DNA from 2 places in the Sphingobium sp. KCTC 72723 genome. Region 1 is predicted to be linked to the other one. Evidence: riboswitches for the same ligand, from Rfam matches in the RefSeq annotation. Region 1 holds a riboswitch; the other holds the start of a gene.
The links. Region 1 has a riboswitch for cobalamin ahead of SPBM01_RS15480 (CbtB domain-containing protein). Riboswitches for the same ligand answer to the same signal wherever they lie in the genome.
Positions count from the first base shown of each region.

Region 2: linked by a shared signal. The riboswitch ahead of SPBM01_RS20435 (TonB-dependent receptor plug domain-containing protein) and the one ahead of SPBM01_RS15480 (CbtB domain-containing protein) in region 1 are both predicted to bind cobalamin.

Region 1 is NZ_CP060388.1:3,146,908-3,161,841, forward strand. It holds gene SPBM01_RS15430 (TonB-dependent receptor plug domain-containing protein) at 1-2,224, shown strand, start outside; gene SPBM01_RS15435 (penicillin acylase family protein) at 2,291-4,405, shown strand; gene maiA (maleylacetoacetate isomerase) at 4,520-5,152, shown strand; gene SPBM01_RS15445 (LysR family transcriptional regulator) at 5,157-6,020, opposite strand; gene SPBM01_RS15450 (acyl-CoA dehydrogenase family protein) at 6,109-7,254, shown strand; gene SPBM01_RS15455 (carboxyl transferase domain-containing protein) at 7,453-9,054, shown strand; gene SPBM01_RS15460 (endonuclease domain-containing protein) at 9,159-9,548, shown strand; gene SPBM01_RS15465 (acetyl/propionyl/methylcrotonyl-CoA carboxylase subunit alpha) at 9,545-11,386, shown strand; gene SPBM01_RS15470 (MaoC family dehydratase) at 11,786-12,253, shown strand; gene SPBM01_RS15475 (histidine phosphatase family protein) at 12,219-12,764, opposite strand; cobalamin riboswitch at 12,795-12,925, shown strand; gene SPBM01_RS15480 (CbtB domain-containing protein) at 12,960-13,187, shown strand; gene SPBM01_RS15485 (CbtA family protein) at 13,197-13,925, shown strand; gene gor (glutathione-disulfide reductase) at 14,006-14,934, shown strand, end outside.
Region 2 is NZ_CP060388.1:4,196,535-4,211,468, forward strand. It holds gene SPBM01_RS20415 (nitrate reductase) at 1-1,723, shown strand, start outside; gene cobA (uroporphyrinogen-III C-methyltransferase) at 1,710-2,492, shown strand; gene SPBM01_RS20425 (molybdenum cofactor guanylyltransferase) at 2,502-3,023, opposite strand; gene fdhD (formate dehydrogenase accessory sulfurtransferase FdhD) at 3,060-3,989, shown strand; cobalamin riboswitch at 4,058-4,281, shown strand; gene SPBM01_RS20435 (TonB-dependent receptor plug domain-containing protein) at 4,454-6,289, shown strand; gene SPBM01_RS20440 (ABC transporter substrate-binding protein) at 6,327-7,130, opposite strand; gene SPBM01_RS20445 (FecCD family ABC transporter permease) at 7,250-8,245, shown strand; gene SPBM01_RS20450 (ABC transporter ATP-binding protein) at 8,239-9,027, shown strand; gene SPBM01_RS20455 (penicillin-binding protein activator) at 9,144-10,349, opposite strand; gene rsmI (16S rRNA (cytidine(1402)-2'-O)-methyltransferase) at 10,361-11,203, shown strand; gene SPBM01_RS20465 (YraN family protein) at 11,200-11,553, shown strand; gene gshB (glutathione synthase) at 11,589-12,563, shown strand; gene SPBM01_RS20475 (DedA family protein) at 12,676-13,275, shown strand; gene SPBM01_RS20480 (hypothetical protein) at 13,272-13,544, opposite strand; gene SPBM01_RS20485 (tyrosine recombinase XerC) at 13,587-14,480, opposite strand; gene SPBM01_RS20490 (MBL fold metallo-hydrolase) at 14,562-14,934, shown strand, end outside.

The DNA.
Region 1 (14,934 bases):
AGGCGGCGCGACGTCCACGGTCATCGCGACCGGCGGCCTGCGCGGCCTCAATCCCGATCAGGCGTTGATATTGGTCAATGGCAAGCGGCGGCACAAGACGTCGCTCATCAATGCGGTGTCCACGCTTTATAACGGTTCCGTCCCGTCCGATCTGGACATGATCCCCACTTCGGCGGTCGACCATATCGAAGTGCTGCGCGATGGCGCTGCCGCGCAATATGGGTCCGACGCGATTGCCGGCGTCATCAACATCATCCTGAAGGACGATGCCAGTGGCGGATCGGCCAATGTCACGGCAGGTCAGAATTTCGACCGTTCCGATGGCGAACTTTATCAGGCGGACCTGAATTTCGGCATGAAGCTGGGCGAAAGCGGCTTCGCCAACTTCTCGGTCAACCTCAAGAAGCAGGAGATGTCCAACCGCGCATTGCCGCTGGCCGATTGTTCGGTGACGGCGACGACCACCTGCCTCTACCCCCTCGTCAGTGGCAGGCTGGACCCGCGCGACGCGGCAGCGGTCGGGACCGAACGGATCGTTACCACCAGCTTTGGCGTGATGCCATCGCGCAGCATCAGCACCGCACTCAACGCAGGCTATGACCTTGGCGGGGTGCAGCTTTATGCGTTCGGCACCTACGGCCAGCGCCGCTCGGACCTGTGGTACAGCTATCGCTATCCCAAGGACGTCAACAACGTCATGGGCATCTACCCCAATGGCTATCGCCCCCATGTCATGATCGATGAGGAGGATTTCGAATTCACCGTCGGCGCAAAGGGTGAGATTGCCGGGTGGGACTGGGATCTGTCGACCGGCTATGGCCGCAATCGCGCGCGCCAGTCGTCGGAAGGCACCGTCAACCCGACGCTGGGCGTCCTCAGCCCGACCGAATTCTATATCGGCACGCTCAAATCGTCGGAATTCGTCACTTCGCTCGACCTGACGCGCGGCTATGATGTCGGCGGTGGCAATCTTCAGGTTTCGGCAGGCGCGCAGCAGCGCCACGAACGCTACCAGACCTTCGCGGGCGATCCGGCCAGCTATTCGGTGGGCAGTTTCATCACCACGGGCATGACGCCGGGCGCACAAAGTTCGGCCGGGTTCCAGCCGAGCGACGCGGCCTATATGTCGCGCGACAATTATGCCGTCTATGGCGATGTCGCCTGGGATCCCAGCAGCGCCATCACCATCGGCGCGGCGGCCCGTTTCGAACATTATGACGACGGCAGCGGCAATACGCTGATCTGGAAGGTCAATGGCCGCTACGCCATTGCGCCGTGGATCGCGCTGCGTGCGGCGGCCAACACCGGCTTCCGCGCACCGGCGGTCGCGCAGCAAATCTACACCCAGACCACCAACCAGTTCCGCACCGTCAATGGCGTGAACAACGTCCTGCTTCAGATCAAGACGCTGGCCGTCAACGATCCCGCCGCCGTCGCGCTGGGTGCCGAACCGTTGCAACCGGAAAAATCGTTCAACATTTCGGGCGGCATCGTGCTGACGCCTCTGCCCAATTTCAACCTGACGATCGACGCCTACCAGATCGACGTGGACGATCGCATTTCCATTACCAGCACGCTGACCGGCACGGCGGTATCCAACATCCTGATCGCCAGCGGCATCCCGGCGTCGCAGGCGAATACTTTGTCGGCGCAATATTATACCAACGCGCTCGACACCCGCACACGCGGCATCGACGTGGTGGCATCCTATCGCCACACCCTGTTCGACACCGCCAATATGCAATGGAATCTGGGTTTCAACTATAACAAGACGACCATCACCCACATCATCGACAACCCGCCCGAACTTAGCACGATCAGCTTCGAACTGTTCGACCGCGCCCGGCGCAGCAACATGACCACCAACCTGCCGCGCACGAAATTGTCGATCAGCAACCTGACCACGCTGGGTGATTTCACCCTGTCGTCGCGCATGACCCGGTTCGGCAGTTTCCGGGTGCTGCAAAATGGCGTGACCAGCGGCGGCGTGACCACTTACCCCAATGACCGCAGCTATGGGGCGAAGTGGATCGCGGATCTGGAAGGAAGCTGGCAGGTGACGCCAGCGGTCAACCTGGCGATCGGCGCGAATAATCTGTTCAACACCTACCCCGACGAAACGGGCCAGATCAGCGCGACTCTGGGGCAGGGTGCCTATCCCGGCACGTCGCCCATCGGTTTCACCGGCGGCTTCTACTACGCCCGTGTCGGCGTGAATTTCTGATCGAAAGACATGGATGCGCCGTTCCGCTGGATGATGGAGCGGCGCATATTCTGCAATGACGGGAGAATGATGGCGATGCGTCCGATGAACATGATGATGGTAGCCATGGCTGCGTCCGTAGCGGCAGCGGCGATGGCTGCCCCCGCCGACAAGAGCGCCGTCCAGTGGGGCGGGGGCGAGATTTTGTGGGACAGTTTCGGCGTGCCGCACATCTATGCCAAAACGGAAGAAGGCGGCTTCTACGGCTTTGGCTATGCGCAGGCGCAGAGCCATGGCGACCTGCTGCTGCGCATCTACGGCGAATCCCGCGCCCGTGCGGCGGAATATTGGGGCGACAAATATGCCGATCAGGACAAGTGGCTGGTCGCCAATGACGTGCCGGAACGATCGGCCCTCTGGTTCCGCCAGCAAAGCCCGCAGATGCGCAAGAATCTCGATGCGTTCGCGGCGGGGGTCAACGCCTATGCCGCCGCTCATCCCGATGCCATCGACCCGGCAGTGCGCGTCGTCCTGCCACTCAAGGGCGTGGACATCATCGCCCATGCCCACCGGCTGATGAATTTCGGCTATATCGCTTCGGATCGTAAGGTGCTGGTGGACTCCTCCGTCAACGAAGCGGGCGGTTCCAACGCCTGGGCCGTCGCGCCCTCCCGCTCGGCCAGTGGCAAGGCGATGCTGCTGGCCAACCCGCATCTGCCCTGGGCGCCCAGCCAGCTGACCTATTATGAAGCGCATATCAATGCGCCGGGCATGGCCATCTATGGCGCAACGCAGGTCGGCCTGCCGGTGCTGCGCTTTGGCTTCAACAAGGATCTGGGCTTTACCAACACCGTCAACACGATGCAAGGTTTTACCAGTTACAAGCTGACGTTGGCCGACGGTGGTTACAGCTTCGATGGCAAGATATTGCCGTTCAAAACCGCGACCAAAAGCTATAAGGTCAAGCAGGCCGACGGCACGCTCAAGACGATCAGCTTCGAACAGAAAAGCGCGGTGCAGGGTCCGGTTTTCACGCTGCCCGATGGCAAGACGACGATCGCGCTGAAGGTTGCGGGGCTGGACCGGCCCGGCGTGCTGGAACAATATCTCGACATGGGCAAGGCGCATGACTGGGCGGGCTTCCAGAAAGCGTTGCGCAAGATGCAGGTGCCGATGTTCAACATCGTTTATGCCGACCGCGCCGGGCATATCCTCTATCTCGACAATGGCCTGCTGCCCAAACATGCCAGTGGCGACCTGAAATACTGGTCCGCGCCGGTGCCGGGCGACACGTCGGCGACGCTGTGGAAGGACGTCCACAGCTATGACGACCTGCCCAAGGTTCTCGATCCGGCCAGCGGCTTCGTGCAGAACGCCAATGATCCGCCATGGCTGGCCACCTGGCCGCGCCAGCTCGATCCCAGGGCATTTCCCGCCTATGTCGCGCCGGTTGGCCCGGTCAGCCAGCGGGCGCAAATGTCGGTCAAGCTGATGACGCAGAGCGACAAGATCAGCTTCGACGATTTCGTCGCGCGCAAACTGACCACCACGTCGCTGATGGCGGAACGGATGATCCCCGACCTGCTGGCCGCTGCTGCCGGTTCGACCGACGCGGACGTGCAAAGCGCCGTCGCACTGCTCAAGGGCTGGGACAACAGGTTCGAGGCGGACAGCCGCGCCGCCTTGTTGTTCGAGACATGGGCAGCGCTGTTTGCACCGCGCAACTTTACCGACCAGTCCAACTATGCCGTCAAATGGACGCTGGACGATCCGTTGCAGACGCCGCGCGGCCTGAAAGACCCTGCCGCTGCCGTCGCGATGCTGAAACAGGCAGTCGTTAGGACGAAGCAGCTCTATGGCGCGGTCGATCGCCCCTATGGCGAAGTGTCCCGCTTTCACCTGGGCGATGTCAGCGTGCCGGCGAATGGCGGCTTCGGCAATACTGGCGTGTTCCGCACGATCACCTGGGGACCGATGAAAAATGGCGAACGCTTGCCGGTACATGGCGAAACATGGGTGTCGATGGTGGAATTCGGCACGCCGATGAAGGCCGTCGGCGTCATGAGCTATGGCAATAGCAGCCAGAAGGGCTCGAAACATAATAGCGACCAGCTCCAATTCCTGGCCGACAAGACGTTCCGCACGCTGTGGATCGACCGGGCAGAAGTCGAAAAACATGTCGAGGAAAAGGTCGCATTTTAAGCCGCTTTGGGTTGGCGGGAGGACGCGGGATGCGTCCTCCCGCCAATTGGCGCTTTAACGGGAGCCTGTTTTCGGCCTACGATCCGCGCAGACCAATCTGTCAGGACCCAACCTATGCCCCCGACCTTGCACGGCTATTTCCGCTCGACCGCATCCTATCGGGTGCGGATCGTGCTGAATATGAAGGGCGTTGCCTATGCCGACGCCTTTCATCACCTGCGCAAGGGGGAACATCGGGCAGCGGACTATCTCGCGCTCAATCCACAGGGGCTGATTCCTGCGCTGGAAATCGACGGCGCGGTCCTGACCCAGAGTCTGGCGATCTGCGAATATCTGGACGAAACCGTTGCAGGTCCGGCGCTGCTGCCGGCCGATCCGATGGCCCGTGCCAAAGTGCGCGCGGCCGCGCAACTCATCGCCTGCGACATTCACCCGGTCCAGAATCTCAAAATTCTCGACCGGCTGCGCGCGTTGGGACTGGATGAGAATCAGGTCACGGGCTGGGCGCGTGCGGTGATCGAGGAGGGGCTGGACGCTTTCGACCGGCTGATCGCGGTGCAGGATGGTCCCTATTGCTTTGGCGATCAGGTGACGCTGGCCGACATCTGTCTGGTCGCTCAACTGGTCAACGCGCGTCGCTTCGGCGTGGATCTGCGCTGGCCGCGCCTGTTGGCGATCGAAGCGGCCTGCCTTGCGCTCGACGCCTTCACGCGCGCCGCGCCGCAGAATCAGCCCGACGCTGAATAGAGGGCTAGGCGCTGACGGTCGCCAATTCCTGCGCAATCGCGCGCAGTAACGGATGGTCACGCACCGCATCGTCCACCATCAGAAAGCCCAGCGTGCGGCGATGATCGAACCCGGCCATCGGCACATGCGCCACGTCCGCGCTGCGATAGCAATCGGGCATCAGCGTCACGCCCAGCCCCGCGCCGACCATTTGCAGCACCCGCTCGTCATTGGTCGTGCGCAACGAAAAATGCGGCCGCACGCCGCGTTCCAGAAAATGGCGGCTGGTCTGCGACAGCACTTCGCAATGGCGGCGCACGATCATCGTGTCATGCGCCAGTTCCTCGGCATGGAGCAGCGCGCGGCCCGCCAGCGGGTGATCGCGCGCCATCACCATCGCATAGCCTTCCTCCATCACGACCTGCTGCGCATAGGGCTGCGCGTCGGATCGCAGGATCGTCAGCGCCACGTCCAGCCGGTCGCGCGCCAGCCGCCCGGCCAGATCGCGTTCATTGGCAAAGACGATCTCCACCGGGCCGGGCAGCGCGTCGCGGCACGCCCGGCTGGCCCGCGCCACCATGTCGCCCGCAATGCTGCTCAGCACCCCCAGCCGCATCGGTCGCTGCTGCGCCACATCGGCCATCGCGCCCATCGCCAGATTAAACTCCCGCTCGATCCGCCGCGCATAAGGCAGAAAGCGCGATCCCGCTTCGGTCAATTCCACCCGCTGGTTGGTCCGCGTGAACAGGGCGCGGTCCAGCAGCGCCTCCAGCTTGGCGATGCCAACTGACAGCGTGGGTTGCGCGACATGGCACATCGCCGCCGCGCGGGAAAAATTGCCATGCTCCACCACGGCCAGGAAATAGCGGATCAGATAGCGTTCGATCATAGACCCTATCTATACACTGGTTGCGCACAGTCAATTTTGCGTCTGCGCCGCACCACGCTATGCTGGGAGCATAAGCAGGAGAGGCCCGATGACCGATTTCGATTTCGCCCTGGGCGAAACCGCCGACATGATCCGCGACACCACCGCGCGTTTTTCGGCGGAGCAGATCGCGCCTTTGGCCGCACAGATCGACGCGCAGGACTGGTTTCCCCGCGACCTGTGGCCCGCCATGGGCGCGCTGGGCCTGCACGGCATCACCGTGGAGGAGGAATTTGGCGGCTTGGGTCTGGGTTATCTGGACCATGTCGTCGCGCAGGAAGAAGTCGCTCGCGCGTCCGCCTCCATAGGCCTTAGCTATGGCGCGCACTCCAACCTGTGCGTCAACCAGATCCGCCGCTGGGGCAGCCCCGCGCAAAAGGCGAAATATCTCCCCAAACTCATCTCCGGCGAACATGTCGGTTCGCTCGCCATGTCGGAAGCGGGCGCGGGGTCCGACGTCGTTTCGATGACGCTCAAGGCGCAAAAGCGCGGCGACCGCTATGTCCTCAATGGCACCAAATATTGGATCACCAACGCGACCGAAGCCGACACGCTCGTCGTCTATGCCCGCACCGGAGAAGGCGCAAAGGGGCTGACCACCTTCCTGATCGAGCGCGGCATGAAGGGTTTTTCCATCGGCAAGAAAATCGACAAGATGGGAATGCGCGGCAGCCCGACCGCAGAGTTGATCTTCGACGATTGCGAAGTGCCGGAAGACAATATCATGGGGGCGGTGAATGGCGGCGTGGGCATTTTGATGTCCGGCCTGGACTATGAACGCACCGTCTTGGCGGGCATACAGCTGGGCATCATGCAGGCCTGTCTCGACACCGTCATCCCCTATGTCCGCGACCGCAAACAATTCGGCAAGGCAATCGGCACCTTTCAACTGATGCAGGCCAAGATCGCCGACATGTATGTCGCCCTCAACAGCGCGCGGGCCTATGTCTATGCCGTGGCGCGCGCGTGCGACGCTGGCCGCACCACTCGCTTCGACGCGGCGGGCGCGATCCTGCTGGCGTCGGAAAATGCGGTGAAGGTCGCGCTGGAAGCGGTGCAGGCGCTGGGCGGGGCAGGCTATACCAAGGACTGGCCAGTCGAACGCTATCTGCGCGACGCCAAGCTGCTCGACATTGGCGCTGGCACCAACGAAATCCGCCGGATGCTCATTGGCCGCGAAGTGATCGGCGCATGATCCTTCGAGAAGGGGCAGGGCCATCGCATATGGAAGCGGTCCATTTTGCCGGGTCAAGCCATGGTTTGGGACGAGAAATGGATGCTGAAACACATTCAGCATGACGTTGATAGATAAAGAAAAATCACATGCGATCGCCCCTGCGCGGAGAGGGCAGCAAGGGGCAGTTGCCCCAGACAAGAGGATAGAAAGAAGCACATGACCGCCCCCATCCTCGACACCAAAATCGCGCCCGACAGCGAAACCTTCCGCGCCAACGCCGCGCATAACCGCGCGCTGGCCGATCAACTGCACGCCAGGGTCGCCGACGCCGCGCAGGGCGGCTCCGCATCCGCCCGCGACAAGCACACCGCGCGCGGCAAGCTGCTCCCCCGCGACCGGGTCGAACGCCTGCTCGACCCCGGTTCCCCCTTCCTCGAAATCGGCCAGCTTGCCGCCAACGGCCTGTATGGCGACGAAGTCCCCGGCGCGGGGATCATCGCCGGCATCGGTCGCGTGTCGGGGCGTCAGGTCATGGTCGCCTGCAACGACGCCACCGTCAAAGGCGGCACCTATTACCCGCTGACCGTCAAAAAGCATTTGCGCGCGCAGGAAATCGCGCTCGAAAACAACCTGCCCTGCGTCTATCTGGTCGACAGCGGCGGCGCGAACCTGCCCAATCAGGCGGAGGTATTTCCAGACCGCGATCATTTCGGCCGCATCTTCTATAACCAGGCGGGCATGAGTGCGCGCGGCATCCCGCAAATCGCCTGCGTCATGGGCAGTTGCACGGCGGGCGGCGCTTATGTCCCCGCCATGTCCGACGAAAGCATCATTGTCCGCAATCAGGGGACGATCTTCCTCGCCGGTCCTCCGCTGGTGCAGGCAGCGACGGGCGAAGTCATCAGCGCCGAAGATCTGGGCGGCGGCGACCTGCACGGGCGCAAATCCGGCGTGGTCGATCATGTCGCCGAAAATGACGATCATGCGCTGACCATCGTGCGCGATATCGTTTCAACCTTGCAACCCGATCGTACGCCCGACCTCAACCTGCATGATGTGCGCCCGCCCAAATATGACGCCGCCGAGCTTTACGGCATCGTGCCGCAGGACGTGCGCGCGCCCTATGACGTGCGCGAAGTCATTGCCCGCATCGTCGACGGCAGTGAATTTCATGAATTCAAGGCGCTCTACGGCACGACGCTCGTCTGCGGCTTCGCCCATATCTGGGGGATGCCGGTCGCGATCCTGGCCAATAACGGCGTGCTGTTCAGCGAAAGCGCAGTCAAGGGCGCGCATTTCATCGAACTGGCCTGCCAGCGCCGCATCCCCCTCCTGTTCCTTCAGAACATCTCCGGCTTCATGGTCGGCGGCAAATATGAGGCGGAAGGCATTGCAAAACATGGCGCAAAACTCGTCACCGCCGTCGCCACCGCGCAAGTGCCAAAAGTCACCGTGCTGATCGGCGGCAGCTTCGGTGCGGGCAATTACGGCATGTGCGGCCGCGCCTATCAGCCCCGCTTCCTGTTCACCTGGCCCAATGCGCGGATCAGCGTGATGGGCGGCGAACAGGCCGCCTCCGTCCTCGCCACCGTCCACCGCGATGCGGCCAAATGGACGCCGGAAGAAGCCGAAGCCTTCAAGGCGCCGGTCCGCGAAAAATATGAAGAAGAAGGCAGCCCCTATTACGCCACCGCCCGCCTGTGGGACGACGGGATCATCGACCCGGCGCAAACCCGCGACGTGCTGGGCCTGGCCTTCGCCGCCTGCCTGAACGCGCCGGTGCCGGACAAGGCGCAATTCGGGGTGTTTCGGATGTGATGGGGGTGGGCGTAGAGGACAACGCCATACCTCCACGGAACGGGGAGGGGGACCGCCCGAAGGGTGGTGGAGGGGTGTTCAACACTAACTCCGCGACGATCAGGATGGCCAGACGCGAACGCCGCTCCGGCAACTTGCCTGAAGTGATACTATGGCGCGCATTGCGCCAGCGTCCCGGCGGTTTCAAATTTCGCCGCCAGCATCCGGTCGGCCCCTACAGTCTCGATTTCGCCTGCCTGTCCGCAAGGCTTGCCATCGAAATCGACGGCGAGGTTCATAATCGCGGCGATCAACCGGATAGCGACGCCGTCCGCGATGCCCATATGAGCGAGCGCGGGTTCGACACTCTCCGCATTCCCGCAAAGAAAGTCCTGCAATCTGTCGATACTGTCGTCATCGCCATCGTTTCCGCGTGCCGTGAGCGCCAACCCCTCCACCAGCCTTCGGCTGGTCCCCCTCCCCGTTCCGGGGAGGTAGAAGGACGTCTGCCATGATCCAATCCCTTCTCATCGCCAATCGCGGCGAAATCGCCTGTCGTATCATCCGCACGGCGCGGGCGATGGGCATTCGCACCGTTGCGGTCTATTCGGACGCTGACGCCGATGCCCTCCACGTCCGCGACGCCGACGAAGCGGTCCATATCGGCCCGTCGCCCGCGCGTGAATCCTATCTTGTCGGCGACCGCATCATCACCGCCGCCCGGCAAAGCGGCGCGCAGGCGATCCACCCCGGCTACGGCTTCCTGTCCGAAAACGCTGCCTTTGCGCAGGCGGTGATCGACGCGGGGTTGATCTGGGTCGGTCCCAACCCGTCCTCCATCACCGCGATGGGCCTGAAGGACGCGGCCAAGCAGTTGATGCAGGACGCTGGCGTTCCCACCACGCCGGGCTATCTGGGCGCGGACCAGTCGCCTGCACGTCTTGCCGCCGAAGCCGACGCCATCGGCTATCCTGTCCTGATCAAGGCAGTCGCGGGCGGCGGCGGCAAGGGGATGCGCAAGGTCGATGCGCCCGCCGATTTCGCCGACGCGCTTGCCTCGTGCCAGCGCGAAGCGGCGTCCAGTTTCGGCAACGACCATGTCCTGCTCGAAAAATGGGTCACCAACCCGCGCCATATCGAAGTGCAGGTGTTCGGGGACAGTCATGGCAATGTCGTCCATCTGTTCGAACGCGACTGCTCGCTCCAGCGCCGCCACCAAAAGGTGATCGAGGAAGCGCCTGCGCCGGGTATGGACGCGGCGACGCGCGAGGCGATCTGCTCCGCCGCCGTGCGCGCGGCACAAGCCGTCGATTATGTCGGCGCAGGGACGATCGAGTTCATCGCCGATGGCAGCGAAGGGCTGCGCGCGGACCGGATCTGGTTCATGGAAATGAACACCCGGTTGCAGGTCGAACATCCCGTGACGGAGGAAATCACTGGCGTCGATCTGGTCGAATGGCAATTGCTCGTCGCGTCGGGCGAACCGCTGCCCAAACAGCAGGATGCACTCGCCATCAATGGCTGGGCCATGGAAGCGCGGCTCTATGCCGAAGATCCGGCCAAGGGCTTCCTCCCCTCCATCGGTCGGCTCGACACTTTCGATCTGGGCGCGGGGTGCCGGATCGACACCGGGGTCGAACAGGGCGCGGATATTTCGCCCTTCTATGATCCGATGATCGCCAAGATGATCGCCCATGGCCCCACCCGTGAAGGCGCCCGCGCCACGCTCGCGGCGGCACTGGACGACAGCGCGATCTGGCCGGTCAGGACCAATGCCGGGTTTCTGGTGAAGGCGCTGGAGCATCCTGATTTTGTCGCCGCCCGGCTCGATACCGGGTTGATCGGGCGCGAAGGCGACGCGCTGATGCCAGCGCATCATCCCGATGCCGAAGCGTTGGCAGATGCGGCGGCGGCGTTGACGCCCGGTGGCGTGCTGGCGGGCTTCCGCCTCAACGCGCCGGTGCGGGCGCAGGCACCCTTTCTGCTCGACGGCGAAGCGGTAACGGTCGCCTTCGATCCCCGCGAAGGCGATGCGCGCGCGCTCGACGATGTGCTGATCGCGCAGGGTGGTCAGGTATGGCAAATGCAGCCATGGCGTGTGGACGGCGGCGCCTCCGCCACTGCCTCCGACGGCGCGATCCTTTCCCCCATGCCGGGGCGCATCATCGCCGTGTCGGTCGCGGCGGGCGACGCGGTGGTGAAGGGCCAGAAACTCGTCACATTGGAAGCGATGAAGATGGAACATAGCCTGACCGCACCCTTCGACGGGACGGTCGCGGAATTGAACGCCGCTGAAGGCGGTCAGGTGAGCGAAGGCACGCTGCTGGTGAAGATAGAGAAGGTCGAAAGCTAGGGTCGGAATCGTCTCCCTTCCTGCAAGGGCAGGCTATCGCATATGAAAACGTCCCACGTTCAATCGTCATGCTGAACTTGTTTCAGCATCCATTTCTCGTCACGAACAACTGCTTGGTGTGGAGAAATGGACCCTGAAACAAGTTCAGGGTGACGGTGAAAGAGGGCATGTTTCCATATGCGACAGCCCTGCCTGCAAGAGGAGGATCAGTTGAAGTTATTCGATCATAACGCATTGAAAAAACAAAATGATATGCCGCAAACCAAACCTCTGTTGCCCACTGTGCGACATTTCGCCTTTTCTCTATAACCCATTGAATACAAACAGAACTTCATAATCCCATAACAGCCACATGGACGAACTTTGTAAAGTTCCGAAACGACAGGAGCAAATCACGACATGGCCGGACGCTATTTCGACCAGTGGCAGATTGGCGACACGCTGATCCACGACATTCGCCGCACCGTGACGGAAACGGACAATGTCCTTTTCACCACCATGACCCACAACCCCCAACCGCTGCATCTGGACGCGGAATTCGCGAAGGCCAGCGAGTTCGGCCAGATTCTTGTCAATGGCACCTTCACCTTTGCGCTGATGATCGGACTGTCGGTGGGCGACACGACGCTTGGCACGCTGGTCGCCAATCTGGGTTATGACAAACTCGTCATGCCCAACCCCGTGTTCATCGGCGACACGCTGCGCTGCGAAAGCGACGTGAGCGACCTCAAGCCCAGCAAGTCCCGCCCCGGCGCGGGCATCGTCACCTTCACGCACCGGCTGCGCAATCAACGCGACCAGATCGTGTGCCAATGCCTGCGCATGGCCCTCCTCAACCGATCCCCTGAAGCCGCCAGCCCCGGTTGAACGACAGGCGCGTGCGCGAAAGCGGGGCGAGGTCGATCGCCAGCATCGCGCGCGGCGGCACGTCGAGGATATGGGCCAGTGCCGCGCGCACGACCATAGGATGGGTGATCGCGCACCACGTCCCGGCCAGCCCCGCGACATGATCGACCCACGGGCCGATCCGCTGCTGGACCTGCGCCATCGTCTCGCCGCCGGGCGCGCCGCTGGCGGGGTCGGCGATCCATTCCCGCAGCGCTTGCGGAGGCACGGCATCGAATGTTCGCCCGGTCCATTGGCCATGGTCGATCTCGACCAGCGCCGCTTCGACCGTAAAGGGCAATGCCATAGCCTGCCCCGTCTGTTGCGCCGCCAGCGCCGGGCTGCACCCGATCAGCGTCGCGCCAACATGATCGGCGCGTGCCGCATCGCGCCGCCCGCCCGCGTCCAGCGGTTCGTCCGGTCCGGCAAAGCCGCCGGTTCGGGCCATCCGCGTGGTCCCGGCGCAGATCAGGATGAGGGTGGTCGTCAGCATCGACTCCGGCAAGACAGGTTGACCCCGCCGCCCCGCCCGTCCAAAGAAGGGCCAGCGTCCATCAGGAAGAAGCCGGTGTAATTCCGGCGCGGTCGCGCCACTGTTATCGTCGTCGCCTGTCGCCGTCGAGAGCCAGACCTTCCTGCCGGACTCATTGATCTGCACGGGACGCGAAATCCCCAAAGGAGTATGACCATGGCGACCATTGCCGCATCGTTCGACGACGCTTTCATCCCCATTTCCGGCGGTAACGCCATCCCGCTGGACGACATCCTGCCCTGGGCGCTGTTCGGCACGCTGATCGCCACGATCTTTCTCTATTTCGTCAGCACCGAACAGGGTGCCTATGCGTTTTTCGATGGCATGTATGTCCATGAATATGTGCATGACGGTCGCCACCTCCTCGGCTTCCCCTGCCACTGACGCGCGGCCATGACGAAACAATTGCTGTGGCGCGGGATGCTGGTCGGCATCCTCGCGGCCCTTTTCGCCACGCTGTGCGCGCGCGTCCTTGCCGAACCGCAGGTCGACCTTGCCATCGCCTTTGAACATCGCGGTCACGCCGCTCACGCCACTCACGCCATGCCGGGCATGGACGATGAACTGGTCAGCCGCGCGACGCAGAAGGGCGCTGGCCTGCTCACCGCGATGACGCTTTACGGCGCGGCGGTCGGCGGCATCTTCTCGCTGGTGTTCGCTTATGGCTATGGCCGCGTCGCGCGCCTGGGACCGCGCAGCTTCGCGCTGTTGCTGGCATGGCTGGCCTTCGTGATCGTGGTGATCGTGCCGGGGATCAAATATCCCCAGACACCCCCTGCGGTCGGCAGCCACGACACGGTCGGCATCCGCACCGCCGCCTATTTCGCCATGATCGCCCTGTCGCTCGCCGCCGCTGTCGTTGCAGCCAGACTGCGGACCCAAATGCGGCGCAGCCTTAGCGCGTTCGATGCGACATTGGCCGCCATTGCCCTTTACGCTGGGCTGATGCTGCTCACCCAATGGCTGTTGCCCAGCGTCAACGAAGTGCCGGCCGACTTTCCCGCCACCCTGTTATGGGATTTCCGCGTCGCTTCCATCGCCACCCAAATGGTGCTGTGGAGCGGCATCGGCATCGCGTTCGGCTGGTCCGCCGAACGCCTGCTCCAGCGGCAGGGGCGATAGCTGCATAAAAGCCATTTGTAACCCGCCACGCCAGCCTCCATATGCGGGCGATGAGCCGAGCGCGGCCAGCGGAGACAGGCATGAGCGATTATGATTTCGACCTTTTCGTCATCGGTGCAGGGTCGGGCGGCGTGCGCGCGTCCCGCGTGGCGGCGGCCCATGGCGCAAAGGTTGCGGTGGCGGAGGAGTTTCGCGTCGGCGGCACCTGCGTCATTCGCGGCTGCGTGCCAAAGAAGCTGCTCATCTATGGCGCGCATTTCGCCGAGGATCTCAAAGATGCGCGGCGTTTCGGCTGGAACGTGCCGGATTGCGGTTTCGAATGGCAGACGTTGCGGGACAATGTGCTGGGGGAAGTCGACCGGCTGGAGGGGCTGTATCGCAACACGCTCGACAGCAACAAGGTCGAACTGATCGGTGAACGGGCGACGGTCGCCGGGCCGCATACCGTCAAGCTGGCGAGCGGGCGGGAAATCACGGCGAAATATATATTGGTGGCGACAGGTGCCTGGCCAGTCACCCCCGATGTCGAAGGCGCCGAACATGGCATCACGTCGAACGAGGTGTTCCATCTGGACGAATGCCCCAAACGCATCGTAATCGTCGGTGGCGGCTATATCGCCAATGAATTTGCCGGGATTTTCCATCAGCTGGGCAGCCATGTCACGATCGTCAACCGATCGTCCACGCTGCTGCGCGGCTATGATGAATCCATCCGCGATCGCCTGCTTCAGATTTCGACGGTGAAGGGCATCAATTTCCGCTTCAACGCGCAAATGGAGCGGATCGAAAAGGACAAGGACGGCTCGCTTCACGTCCATTTCAAGGATGGCGACCCGGTCAGTTGCGACGTGCTGATGTTCGCGACCGGCCGCACCCCCAATCTCGACGGGCTGGGCCTGGAATCCGCCGGGGTGGAACTAAGCGACAAGGGCGCGATCAAGGTCGACGATTATAGCCGCACCAGTTGCGAGAGCATCTATGCGGTGGGCGACGTGACCGACCGGCTGCA
Region 2 (14,934 bases), 1.0 Mb from region 1:
TCGCGGCACCGATCAGGTCAATGCGATCATCAACGTCCACCTCGCCACCGGCCGCATCGGCAAGCCGGGTGCCGCGCCCTTTTCGATCACGGGTCAGCCCAACGCCATGGGCGGGCGCGAAGTCGGTGGCCTTGCGTCCACGCTGGCGGCGCATATGGATTTTGCGCCGGACAATGTCGCGCGCGTCGGCCGCTTCTGGGCCGCGCCGACCATGGCGACCAGGCCGGGGCTGAAGGCCGTCGACCTGTTTCGCGCGATCAACGAAGGGCGGATCAAGGCGCTGTGGGTGATGGCGACCAACCCCGCCGTTTCGCTGCCCGACGCCAATCGCGTCCGCGAAGCGCTGGAAAGCTGCCCCTTCGTCGTCGTGTCGGACGTGATGGCCACCACCGACACCGCCGTCCACGCCCATGTCCGCCTGCCCGCCGCGGCATGGGGCGAAAAGGACGGCACCGTTACCAACTCGGATCGCACGATCAGCCGCCAGCGCGCGCTGCTGCCGCTGCCTGCCGAAGCGAAACCCGACTGGTGGATCGTGACGGAAGTCGCGCGGCGCATGGGGTTTCGCAATGCTTTCGCTTATGATCGGCCCGCCGACATCTGGCGCGAACATGCGCGCCTGACTGCTTATCAGAATGACGGCGCGCGGCTGCTGAACCTGCGCGGTCAGGCGACCATGGGCAACGAAGCCTATGACGCGATGGAACCGTTCCGCTGGGGCGACACGCCCTTCGCCGATGGGCGTTTTTCGACTCCCGATGGCAAGGCGCGGCTGCTGCCGGTCAGCCAGATGGATGTTCAGGCACCGCTGCGCGACTGGCCGATGACGCTGAACACCGGGCGCTATCGCGACCAGTGGCATACGATGACTCGCACCGGCCTGTCGCCCAAACTGGCGCGCCATCGCGAGGAACCGCTGGTCGAAATCCATCCCGCCGACGCCGCCGCGCTCGGTATCGCCGATGGCGATCTGGCCCGCGTCGCCACGCCGCAGGGCGAAAGCCTGTTCCGGGCGGCGATCAGCACTGGCCAGCGCGTTGGTGAAATATTCACCCCGATCCACTGGACAGACCAGCAATCGAGCGGGGGGCGCACGGGCTTGCTGCCCCGCCCGTTGGTCGATCCCCATTCGGGTCAGCCGGGCTTCAAATCCACGCCCGTTCGCGTCGAAAAAGTCGCTACCGAATGGAAAGGCTTCCTCATCCTGCGCGGCGACGAACCCGTGCGCGTGCCATGCCTGTGGGCCACCCGCATCACCGTACCGGGCGGCGCGCTGTATGAAGTGGCGGGCAATGGCGATGCGGCGCGGCTGGAAGCCTGCCTGCCCAAGGGTGAGCGCGTAGAGGCGATCGACCAGACGCGCGGTACGCGCCGCGTCGCGATCATCCGCGACGGCAAGCTGGCGGGCGTGCTGATCGTCACCCGCACCGGCATATTGCCGACCCGCGACTGGCTGATCGGCCAGTTGGCGGTCGAAAGCGTCGGTGCATCGGTGCTGGCGGCACGTGGGCCGGGCAATCAGCCGGATAAGGGCGCAATCATCTGCGTCTGTTTCGACATCGGTTTGAACACTATCGTCGCCGCCATCCGCAGCCAGCAACTGGTGGACGTGCCTGCCATCGGTGCAGCCCTTGGCGCAGGGACCAATTGCGGTTCCTGCCGCCCCGCACTTGCCAACATCCTTGCCCAGACTCGACAGGAGACGCTCCATGCAGCCGAATGAACTGATCGCGCGCGGCGAAGTCTGGCTGGTCGGCGCGGGGCCGGGTGACCCGGATCTGCTGACGCGCAAGGCGGAAAAGCTGATCTGCGCTGCCGACATCGTCTTTTACGATGCGCTGGTCGGGCCGGGCGTGCTGGACCTTATCCCCGATGACGTCGAGCGAGTGAGTGTGGGCAAGCGTTCGGGCCGCCACAGCAAGCAGCAGGAAAGCATCAACGATCTGTTGCTGGCCGCCGCGCGCGCGGGCAAGCGCGTCGTCCGGCTGAAGGGTGGCGATCCGTCGATCTTTGGTCGTTCGGCGGAGGAAATGGATCATCTGGGCGAAGGCGGCGTGCGCGTGCGCATCTGCCCCGGCATCACTACGGCCAGCGCGGCGGCGGCCAGCGGCCACGCCTCGCTCACTCTGCGCGGCAAGGCGCGCGGGCTGACGCTGGTGACGGCGCATCTGAAAGCGGGCGAACCGCTCAAGCTGGACTGGGACGCACTGGCCCGGCCCGGCGGCACGCTGGGCATCTATATGGGCCGCGCGGCGGCAGGCGAAATCGCGCGCAGCCTGATCGGTGCGGGGCGTGACCCCGAAACCCCGGTGATGGTCGCGGTCAACGTCTCGCTGCCCGGCGAACGCCTCATCCGGGGCAAGTTGTCGGCGCTCGCTTTTCTGGTCCAGACGATCAGCGACGAAGACCCGACGCTATTGCTGATCGGCGAAGCGGTCGCAGGCAATGGCGTTCCAGTGGAAGTTGCGGCGCGCGTGGCCGCGACGGTTTGATCCAGCGAATCACAACCCCGCCAGATCCTCCGGCCGGTTGATATTGGGCAGTATCAGCCCCGGCATATCCACCACGCGCGCGCCGATCCGATCGACAAAGCCCCGGATCGAACGATTATTCTCCTCCGCCAGCTGCGCGTCCAGCACATCGGCCAGCGTCACTGGCCACCAGCCCAGCAAAGGCTGACCTTTAAGGATCGCTGCCTCTGCGCCGATCAGCGCCACGGGCAGATCCGCCGGATAGAGCGGCATGTCGCATCCGTTGGTCAGCACCCCGGCAAAACCTTCCGCGCGCGCATGATGCAGCGCAGCGTTCAATCCCCCCAATGGTCCCAAGTCCGGCGCGGGCCGATCTGCCAGGCCACCCTCACGCCCGCAAATCACGATGCTTGCGACATGCGGCGCAAGTCCTGCCACCGCATGGTCGATCAGCGTCCGCCCGTCCGGCATCACCGCCAGCGCTTTGTCGCTGCCAAAGCGGCGCGATCGTCCACCGGCCAGCACCGCGCCCAATATCCCTGACCCTGCCATATCGCCCCGCACATGAATGTCCCAAGCCGATAGCATATGAGTGTCATGGTCACCCCCGTCAAAAAGCGTGCCGGACCTGCATGGCATTGCGTTGCGGCACGCCGGGCCATAGGGTCGCTTCATGCCCGCAGCGCCGCCGATCCTGTCCGTTACCTTCGGACACCCCACATCGTGACGCACCATTCGCCCGATGTCCCCTTCACTCGCCTGACCCCGGACGGTCAGGCCGATCCGGTCGCCCGCGCGTTGGCGCAGGAAGTGCCGATCGCGGTCGAGTTTAACGGCGTCGGCTATGCGGTGTTGATGGCGACCCCGCATGATATTGGCGATCTCGTGCTGGGCTTCGCGCTGGCCGACCGGCTGATCGGACCGGACGACGCGCCCTTCGCCGTCGATGTCCATGATACCGGGCAGGGGATGGTCGCGCGCGCCACGCTGCCTGCCGACCGGACCGATGGTCTGCTGGACCGGGTGCGGCACCGCCTGTCGGAATCGGGGTGCGGCCTGTGCGGCGTTGAAAATCTGGAACAGGCGATGCGCCCGCTGCCGCCCGTTACGGCGCAATCACGCGCAGAACCCGCCGCCATTTTCCGTGCGCTGGGTGAACTGGCTGCGCACCAGCCGCTTAACGCTGCCACCGGCGCGGCCCATGTCGCGGCTTATGTCGGCGCGGACGGGACGATCGGCTGCGCGCGCGAAGATGTCGGGCGGCACAATGCTTTCGACAAGCTGATCGGGGCGATGAAACGCGCAGGCACCGACTGGGACGGTGGCTTTGCCTTGCTGTCGTCGCGCTGTTCCTATGAACTGGTGGAAAAAGCGGTGCTGAGCGGATGCCCGCTGCTCGTCACCATTTCCGCGCCCACCGCGCTGGCAGCCCAGCGTGCGGAACAGGCCGGGCTGCCGCTGGTCGTGCTGGCCCGGCCCGACGCGCTGTTGCATCATGGCAACGCTTTGCGGCCTTAGCGACACGGGCGGCTTGGCACCGCTCCACCTTTCCCCTAGAGCGCGCGGCGCAGGGGCGGTTCATCGTCCTTGCAATAGATCGCGCCGGTGCCTCGCAAGAGGCTGAAAACGGGAATGTGGTGCGGGCGGGAAACTGCCCTATTCCACGGCTGTCCCTGCAACTGTAAGCGGTGAGCGCGATGCACAGAGGGTTTCAAAGACCCGGTCACTGAACCTTTTGGGTTCGGGAAGGCTTGTGCATCGCCGCTATGACCCGCGAGCCAGGAGACCTGCCGGCGTCTGGTCGCTCTTGCCCTGATCCAGGGGATGGTCATGGCACGGTGGTTTTCCGTCGAGCGACGCTATGCGGCCGGGGCCGCATCGTGCCGTGCGGCGGGGGGTGGCGTCATCCTGCATCGCGGCGCGACCGTTGCGAAACGGACGCCCCGGCCTTGAAGTCGCACATGACGCTCAGGGCTATTATCATGGTAAAAACAGGGATTTCTCTTCTCGCGCTGCTGGCGGCCACGCCTGCTTTGGCACAGGATGACAATATCGTCGTCACCGCGTCGGGCATTGCCCAATCGCGCGACGAAGTCGGCCAGGCAATCACCATCATCGATGCAAAGACGATCGACACGCGGCAGGCGGTCGATGTGGTCGATCTGCTGGCGACCACGCCGGGGGTCCGCTTCAACCGCAATGGTTCCACTGGCGGCGTGACCGGCGTGTCGCTGCGCGGCGCGGAAACGACGCAGACGCTGGTGCTGATCGACGGGGTCAAGGTCAACGACCCCAGCGGCATTGGTGACGGCTATGATTTCGGCCATTTGCTGACCGGCAATATCCGCCGGATCGAAGTGCTGCGCGGCTCCAACTCGGTCGTGCATGGCAGCCAGGCGATCGGCGGCGTGGTCAACATCATGACCGGCGTGCCGGCGGAAGGTTTCGGGGCCAACGCCTCGGTCGATTATGGCTATAGCGATACGCTGAACGCGAAAGCAGATGTGTCTGGCACCAGCGGCATGGCGTCGGGCGGCATTGGCGCAGCCTATTTTCGCACCGATGGCATTTCGTCGGCTGTGGGTGGCACGGAAAAGGACGGCTATGAAAATATCGCCACCAATGCCCGGCTGAAACTGGCGTTCAGCGACGCGCTGAGCCTCGATCTGCGCGGCTATTATATCCATGCTGACCTCGACTATGACAGCTTCTTCGGCGCGCCTGCCGACAGCAGCGACGTGTCGAAAATGGACCAATATGTCGGCTATGCGGGCCTCAACCTTGCCCTGCTCGACGGTCGCCTGACCAGCCGCGCGGCGGTGACTTACTTGCGCAACGACCGCGACTATTATTTCGTGCGCGGCACCGACGCGGATTATGGCTATTCCGGCACCAACCTGCGCTTTGAATATGAAGGCGTATATGCCCCGGTCGATCAGGCCAAGCTGGTGTTCGGCTATGAACATGAGCGCCCCGATTACGACTTCTTCGGTTTCGGCAGTACGTCGTCGGCGAAGATCAATATCGACAGCGTCTATGCGCTGGCGATCGTCAAGCCCTTGACTGGCCTGTCCGTCACTGGCGGCGTGCGCCATGACGACCATAGCCAGTTCGGCGGCGCAACCACGTTCGGTGCGAACGCCAACTACACGCCCAATGCGGGCGCGACCAATGTGCGATTAAGCTATGGCGAAGGGTTCAAGGCACCCTCGCTCTATCAGCTTTACGACACATTCAGCGGCAACAGCGCGCTGCGCCCCGAACGATCGAAAAGCTACGACATCGGCTTCGACCAGAGCCTGGACGGGGAGCGGGCGATCCTGTCGGTCACGGCGTTCCTGCGCAACACCACTGACCAGATCAATTACGACAATGCGACCTTCAGCTACAGCAACCTCGACCGCACCCGTGCCAAGGGCGTGGAAGCGAGCATTGCGCTGAAGCCCGTGGACGCGCTGACCGTGACCGGCAGCTATAGCTATGTCGATGCGCGCGATCGGTCGGGTGGGGCTACGGATGGCAACCTCCTGCCGCGCCGCGCGGTCAACGCGGTCAGCGTCTCGGCAGACTATGTCTGGTCCTTCGGCCTGTCCACCGGCGCGACGCTGACTATGGTGGGCGACAGCTTCGACAATGCCGCCAACACCCGCCGCCTCGACGGCTATGCGCTGGCGGGCCTGCGTGCCGCGTTGTCGCTGGGCGAGCATCTGGAAGTCTATGGCCGCATCGACAATCTGTTCGATGAAGCCTACGCCACCGCCTATGGCTATGGCGTTTATGGCCGCTCCGCCTTTGGCGGCGTGCGTGTCCGCTTCTGACGGGGGACAAGGGGGGACGGGCGCGCAGCCCGTCCCTTCACTTATGCGCGTTCAACCGCGCAATGATACCCTGCGCCGCCTGCACATAGGCCGGGCCGCCACATACGGTCCAGCTTTGCGGCACGCTGATGCGCGGCACGGATTTCAGCGCGGGATGCTGGAGCATCTCGGTCCCCTGATCGACCACCGCCACGCTGCCGCTTTCGACGATCAGCCAGTCGGGCCGCGCCGCGACCATCGCCTCCAGCGGCACCTGCGCCAGCGCGGGCTTGCCCAATTTGCCTGCCAGATTCACAAGGCCCACCCGGCGCATCAGGTCGTCGACCAGCGTGCCGGTGCCGGTCATATAGCCGCGCCGCTGATAATAGGCCGCTACCCCGCCACGCTTCGCTTTTGGCAGCGCTGCCAGATCGCGGTTCATCCGCGCGATCAGCCGCTCGCCGCGCTCAGGATGCCCCACCGCCCGCGCGACCTGCCGTATCTGATCGAGGATCGCGCTATAGCTGTCCGCACTGGCCAGCCCCAGCATGGTCCATTGCCCCGGCGGCGCGCCCGCGACCCTGTTCGGCCCGATGGGATAGCCCAATATCAGGTCGGGCCGGATCGCCAGCACCTCCTCCGAAGCGCGCCGCAGCACGCGAAGCCCAAGTGCAGCCTCTGCCGCCGCCGACAATTCGGGATCGCGCGCATTGCTGCTGAGTGCCGCAATCTGCCCCTTGTCCGCCAGCGCGATCAGATACTGGTCGGCACAGACATTGAGCGACACGATCCGGCGTGGCGCAGCATGGGCCGCGCTGGTGAGTGTCAGGGCGGCCGCTGCAAGGGTCAGGAAACGGGTCATGGAGCCTGTCTGTTAGCACGTCATGTTCTTGCGAAGGCAGGAATCCAGTCCCACCGTCAGAACTGGGTTCCTGCCTTCGCAGGAACACCCTGCTTTGCCAACCGCCAAGGCGCTCACAAATGACCGTCCGCCGCCATCCTCTCCTCATCCCCGCGCTGCTCCTCATTCTGCTCGTCGCGGCACTGGGGTCGGTGCTGCTGGGCGCTGTCGCGATCAGCCCGGCGCGCATCCTTGCCGTCCTGACCGGCGGCGGAGACGATATCGCGCGCGCCATCATCCTGGACCTGCGCCTGCCGCGCCTGCTGCTGGGCCTCATCGTCGGAGCCATGCTGGGCCTGTCGGGTGCGGCGTTGCAGGGCTATCTGCGCAATCCACTCGCCGAACCCTCGGTGCTGGGTGCATCCAATGCAGCGGCGCTGGGCGCGGTGTGTGCGCTCTATTATGGCATCAGCGCGCTTCACCCGCTCGTCCTGCCGATGCTCGCCATCACATCTGCGCTCGTCGCCATTGCTGCCCTGTTCCTGCTGGCCGGATCTTCGGAAAGCCCGCTCACCTTGATCCTCGCCGGAATCGCGGTCGGCACGCTCGCGGGCGCGGGGATCAGCCTGTCGCTCAACCTGTCGCCCAATCCCTTCGCCGCGATGGAAATCATGAGCTGGCTGATGGGCAGCCTGGAAAACCGCAGCTATGTCCATGTCGCTGTCGCATTGCCCTGCGTCGCGATCGGCGCGGCGCTGCTGCTGGCCGACGGGCGGACGCTCGACGCCCTGACATTGGGGGAGGAAGGCGCGCAGGCGCTGGGCGTCAATCTCAATGCCGCGCGTTGGCGGATGATGCTGGGCGTCGCGATCGGCGTGGGCGGGGCGGTGGCGGTGTCGGGCGCGATCGGCTTTGTTGGCCTGATCGTCCCGCATATCGTCCGCCCGCTGACCGATCGCTCGCCCTCCGCCGTGCTGCTCCCCTCGCTGATCGGCGGGGCGGCGCTGCTGACACTGGCGGATGTTGGCGTGCGGTTGATCCCCACCGCCAATGAACTCAAGCTGGGCGTCGTTACCGCGCTGCTGGGCGTGCCGATATTCCTCATGCATCTGATGCGGGAGCGGCGGCTATGGTGAGCATCAGCGCGCAAAGCCTGTCGGTTCGCCTTGGCCGCCATGCAGCGGTGCAGGCCGTTGATTTGATGCTGGAGCCGGGCCAACTGGTCGGCATCATCGGACCCAATGGCGCGGGCAAATCCACATTGATCCGGGCGATGCTGGGGCTGGCCAAGCCGCAGGCTGGCCGGGTGCTGATCGATGGGCAGGACGTGTCCCGGCTCGACCGGCGCAGCATCGCGCGCGCCATCGCCTATCTGCCGCAGGGGCAGACGCTCCACTGGCCGCTGGCCGTCGAACGGCTGGTCGCGCTGGGCCGCCTGCCGCATCTGGGACCGCTATCGCGCCTGGCGCCTGCTGACGAAACCGCCGTTGAAGCCGCCATGACTCGCGCCGATGTGGCGCATCTCAAAGGTCGGATCGCCACCGAATTGTCGGGCGGGGAGAGGGCGCGGGTGTTGCTGGCGCGCGCGCTGGCCGTGGGCGCGCGCGGCCTGATCGCCGACGAACCGCTCGCCGCGCTGGACCCCGGCCACCAGATCGACGTGATGGACCTGTTGCGCGAAGAAGCCCGCAGCGGCGCGCTGGTCGTCACCGTGTTGCACGACCTGGGCATGGCGGCGCGCTGGTGCGACCGGCTCGTGCTGATGGATCGCGGCGCGCTGGTCGCTGACGGCGCGCCGCTCGACGTGCTGACCGCCGACCGGCTGGCCAGCGTCTATGGCATCACTGCCTGCATCGATCCGGGCAATGGCTGGCCCCTCATCCTGCCGACCGGGCGCATCAAAAATCCTCCCCTGTAAGGAGAGGGGGACCGTTCGCGCAGCGAATGGTGGAGGGGTGTCATGCTATCGAGAGTGCGACACCACTCCGTCTGCCCTGCGGCCAGCCACCTCCCCTTGCAGGGGAGGATTGGACACTATTCCCCAAAGCCCTTTGGCGCAGGTGCCACGACCGTCACCGTGCCAGCGCCCACTTCCGACACTTCCAGCGCCCGTTCGGCCACTCCGTTACGGCCAAAGCGGAACGCGCCGTCGATCCCCGAAAAACCGCCGCCATCGCGCAGCCGCGTAGCGGGGAAGGGGGTGCCGGGCTTCCAGTCGCGCGCGATTCGCACGGTCAGCAGCACCGCGTCATAGCCCAGCGACGACAGGCGAAATGGCGTGCTGCCATAGCGCGCGCGATATTTGCCCGCCAACTGGCCATAGAGCGTGTCCGAAACGCTGGCGAACCATGCCCCGCGCAGCACCGGGCTGGCGGCCAGCGTGCCTTCGGTATTCCACAATTCGGTGCCGAGCAGCCGCGCCGTCGCGCCGCCATTTTTCCGCACGATCGGCGCGACCTGCAACGCCACCTTGCCACTGTCGGCGATCAGGACCGCGTCATAACTGGACGCGGCCTGCAATTTTTTCACCGCTGCCGTGATCGACGCCGGGCTGCGGTCGAACGTCTGGAGCGATACGACCGTGCCGCCCGCCTGCTCCACCGCGCGCAACATCGCATTGCCCGCCCGCTCGCCATAGGTGCCACGCGGCACCAGCGCGGCGAACTGGCTCAGTCCCTTTTCCCGCGCAAAGCCCACGACCCGTTCGATCGACTGGTTGGGGTTATAACCCATGATGTAAACGCTGCCGCCTGCAACGCCGGTGTCGTTGGAAAAGCTGATGACAGGCACATTGGCGCGCGCGGCGATTGGCCCGATCACGCGCGCATCCTCCGCCAGCAACGGTCCCAATATCAGGCGGTTACCCTCCGTCAACGCCCGGTTCGCCGCTGCCGCTGCGCCCAGCGCGGTGTCGTAAGTGGTGATGCGTACCTTGTCCGTTTTGGTGTCCATCAATGCCAGTGTGGTCGCGTTGGCGATCGACTGACCCACGCCCGCATTGGGTCCGCTCATTGGCACCAGCAAGGCGACACGATGGCGCAAGGTGTCGGTGGGCAGCCCTTCGCTGACTTGCGGTCCGGTCGGCTGGACGGGTCCGGTGGGCGTGGTCGGTGCCGGTCCCTTTGGCACGATGGATTGACAGGCGGCCAGCAGCAGCGTGCCTGCCGCAAGCACAATGCGCGCGCCGCGCTTTAGCGAAGCGAACAAGTCCGCTTGCGGGATGGCATCCGTCTCTGTCATCTGGCGTCCTTATGGAAACTCAATCATCGGGTCTTGAACCTGGGCTTTACATCGTCGCGGGGCCGATCGGCAACCTTGGTGACCTTACGCCGCGCGCGGCGGAAATTTTGCGGCTGGCCGATGTGGTCGCCGTGGAAGATACACGGGTCAGCGCGCGCCTGTTGCGCCATGCCGGGTCGGATCGGCCGATGGTCCCCTATCATGATCATAGCGCTGACCATGTCCGCAACCGGCTGGTCGAGCGGATGGCGGGCGAATCGGTCGCACTCCTGTCGGATGCTGGCACCCCACTGATTTCCGATCCGGGCTACAAGCTGGTGCGGGATGCGCGCGCGGCGGGGCGCAGCATCACGACTCTGCCCGGACCCAGCGCGGCGATCGCGGCGCTGACGCTGTCGGGCCTGCCGACCGACCGTTTCCTGTTCATGGGTTTTCTGCCCAGCAAGGCGAAGGCGCGCGGCGACGCGCTGGACGAAGTGGCGGGTCTGCGCGCCACGCTGGTCTTTTACGAAAGCGGCCCGCGCCTGTCGGAAAGCCTGTCGTCTATGGCCGCGCATCTGGGTGACCGGGACGCTGCCGTCAGCCGGGAAATCAGCAAGACGTTCGAGGAAACGGCGACCGGCACGCTGCTTGAGCTGTCCGCCCGTTACGCCGACGCCCCGCCCAGGGGCGAAATTGTCGTCACCGTCGGCCCGCCCGGCGAAGCGCCGCCCGCCAGCGCGGAAGATGCCGACGCTGCGCTGATCGAAGCCATGACGCGCCTGCCCGTGTCGAAAGCGGCGGGGGAGGTCGCCAAGAAACTGGGTCTGGACCGGCGCACGCTTTACGACCGGGCGATGGACCTGAAGGGGTGACGCGCGCGCAGGCGGAAAGGAAGGGACGTCAGGCCGAACGCATTGCCGGCTGGTGGCTGCGGCTCAAAGGCTGGCAGATTATCGGACGACGGATGCGCACCCCGGCGGGCGAAGTCGATCTGGTCGCCCGGCGCGGCGCGATGATCGCTTTTGTCGAGGTGAAGGCGCGCGCCACCGCAGCAGAGCTTGACCTGGCCATCGACGAACGGCGGCTGGCCCGCGTCGCGGCGGCGGCGGAAATTCTCTGGTATGATCTCGCCAAACCGGGCGACGACATGCGAATCGACGTCATCCTCCTTGCGCCGGGGCGTGCGCCACGCCATCTGGCGAACGTCTGGCATGGGGGATAACGGCCCCTTCCGCCCCCAAAGGAAGAAGGATGAGCATGACCACCCTCAACCCCCTGACCGTCGCTGTGCAGATGGACCCGATGGAGGGCATTGGCATTGCGGGCGATTCGACCTTCCACATCATGCTGGCGGGGCAGGCGCGCGGGCATCGCCTCTACCATTATCTCGCCAACGACCTGACTTTCCGCGATGGCCGCGTGCTGGCGAAGGCGCATCCGGTCAAGGTGCAGAAGGTGCCGGGCGACCATTTCGCCTTCGGCCCGGCGGAAATGATCGACCTTGGCCGCGACGTCGATGTCGTGCTGATGCGGCAGGATCCGCCCTTTGATTTAAGCTACATCACCGCCACCCACCTGCTCGAACGGGTGCAGGAAGAAACGCTGGTGGTGAATGATCCCGCCAGCGTCCGCAACGCGCCCGAAAAATTGTTCGTGCTGGATTATGCCCGCTTCATGCCGCCCACCATGATCACGCGCGATCTGGCCGAAGTGCGCAGTTTCCTGGCCGAACATGGCGAAATCGTCGTCAAGCCGCTCTACGGCAATGGGGGCGTCGCCGTGTTTCATGTCGATGCGAAAGGATCGAACCTGTCGTCGCTCGTGGAACTCTTCAAGGCGTCATGGGTCGAGCCTTTCATGGTGCAGGCATTCATCCCCGGCGTCGCGGAAGGCGACAAGCGTATCGTGCTGGTGGATGGCGATGTCGCAGGCGCAGTGAACCGCATCCCCGGCGCGGGCGAAATCCGCTCCAACCTGGCCGTCGGCGGATCGGCGGCAAAGACACAACTGACCGACAAGGAACGCGAAATCTGCGCCGCGCTCGGCCCGGAACTCAAGCGACGCGGCCTGTTGTTCGTGGGTATCGACGTGATCGGCGGCGAATGGCTGACCGAAATCAATGTAACTTCGCCCACCGGCATCGTGTCGATCGACGCTTTCGACGGCACCGACACCGGCGGCCTGATCTGGGACGCGATCGACGCCCGGCTGGCGGCACGGGCAGCGGCCTGACCCCCATGCCCCACCCCCGTCATCCCGGCGCAGGCCGGGATCTCCCTTTTCTTTGGGACCTGAAATGCAGGCGAGATGCCCGCCTGCGCGGGGATGACGGAGCGTTGAACCCATGACGGACTGGGTTCTCCGCCTGATCGACGCGGGTGGCTATTGGGGCATATTCGCGCTGATGGTGCTGGAAAATGTCTTTCCGCCGATCCCGTCCGAACTCATCATGGGCATTGGTGGCATCCGCGTGGGTCAGGGGCGGATGGCGATGGAGTGGCTGCTCGTCGCCGGGACGATCGGCACTACCGTCGGCAATTATTTCTGGTATCTGGTCGGGCATATATTGGGCTTTGGCCGGTTGAAACCGCTGGTGGATCGCTTTGGCCGCTGGGCGACGCTGGAATGGCGCGATGTCGAGGCGCTGGACCGGCTGTTCGGCAAATATGGCCAGATCGTCGTCTTCGTGTTCCGCTTCATGCCCGCGCTACGCACCATGATCTCGCTGCCCGCCGGCCTGTTCCGCATGGGTCATATCCGCTTTCTCGCCTGGACGGCGGGCGGGGCGCTGATCTGGAACATATTGCTGGCTTATGCGGGCGTTATTTTGGGTAAGAATTTTCAGGACATCGACCGCTATGTCGGTCCGGCCGCGACGGCCTGCGTCGTGGGCGCGATACTGATCTACCTGTGGCGGCTGGCGACCTGGCGACCCAAGGGTTAAAACGGCACCTTAACGCCCACCATCACCCGTTTCGACGTCGTGCCATTGCCAAAGCTCTGGCTTTCGACATGGACATTCCCCTTCACATTGCCGAACAGACGGAACTCCGCGCGGCCCAGCGGTGGCTCGATGCCGACAGGCTCCCGCTCGATCCGCTGGCTCTGCTTGCGCGCCGTCACGACGATGGCGTCGGGCGGCGCGGCGGGACGCACCGTGCGCAGGTCGAAATCGGCAGGCACGCCTTGCAGGGCCAGGATGAGACGCAGCATGGCGACAGGCTGGCGCGCAATTACGGCATCATGATGACGCGGTCAGGCGCGCGGATGCGCGGCGCGATAGACGTCCATCAGGTGGGCTGCGTCCACCTGCGTATAGACTTGGGTGGACGACAGGCTGGCATGGCCCAGCAATTCCTGCAACGACCGCAAATCCGCCCCGCGCCCCAGCAGATGCGTCGCAAAGCTGTGGCGTAACGCATGGGGCGTCGTCCGATCCGACAGGCCCAGCCGCCCGCGCGCACCCTGCACCGCGCGGCGAATCAGCGCAGGCGATAATGGTCCGCCCCGCGCGCCGCGAAACAACGGCTGGTTGCGCGCCTGTGGATGGGGGCATTGCTCGACATAGGCCAGCATCGCGTCGCGCACCTGCGGCAGCAGCGGGACCATCCGCGTCTTGTTGCGCTTGCCCGTTACCCGCAGCACATCGCCCAGCGGCAGCACGTCACCCTGCAACCCCATCGCTTCGCCAATGCGCAGCCCCGCGCCATAAAGCAGCAGCAGCACTGCCCAATCGCGCGCGCCGATCCACGGCTCGCGCGCGCCCTCGGCAATGTCCTGCGCCAGCGCCACGACTTCATCAGGCGAAATGGGTCGGGGCAGGCCACGCTTGACCCGTGGGCCTTTCAACTGCGGGATCGCCGCATCCTCTCCCCCGCAAAAGCGCAAAAACCCGCGCACGGCAGACAATTCCCGTGCCGCCGACAGATTGCCGATGCCATCCATCCGCCGCGCCGTCAGAAACGCGCGCAGGTCCGCCTGTTCCAGCTTTGCCAGCCGCGCCGCATCGGCGACTTGCCCATGATGTTCGGTCAGAAAGGCCTGCAACCGCTCCGCCGTGGCGACATAAGCCCGCACCGTATGAGTCGAGCGCCGCCGGTCGAGCGCCAGATGCGCGCGCCAGCGTTCGATAAGGTCGGATGCAGCCATATCCCCGGTCTAGAGCAGGACGGAGGCCGATGGAATCCCTCCCGCCCTTGAAATCCAGCCGGAAAGTGGCACATGGACCTTATGGCACTCCCTTTCGATCCGGCCGATCTGCCGACCGGCATAGCGATGCCGCTGTCTCCACTGGTGGCGCGGGTGCTGGCACCCAATCCATCGCCCTTTACCTATACCGGCACGCAAACCTATCTGGCCGGGGCGCACGATGTCGCAGTGATCGACCCCGGCCCGGACGATCCGGCGCATCTGGCCGCGCTGACTGCCGCCATCGCTGGCCGTCCGGTCGTCGCGATCCTCTGCACCCACACCCACCGCGACCACAGCCCCGCCGCGCGCCCCTTGAGCGACGCAACCGGCGCGCCGATCATCGGTTGCGCGCCGCTGACGCTGGACGATGACGGCCCGCGTGCCGACGCCGCGTTCGATGCGGCCTATCGCC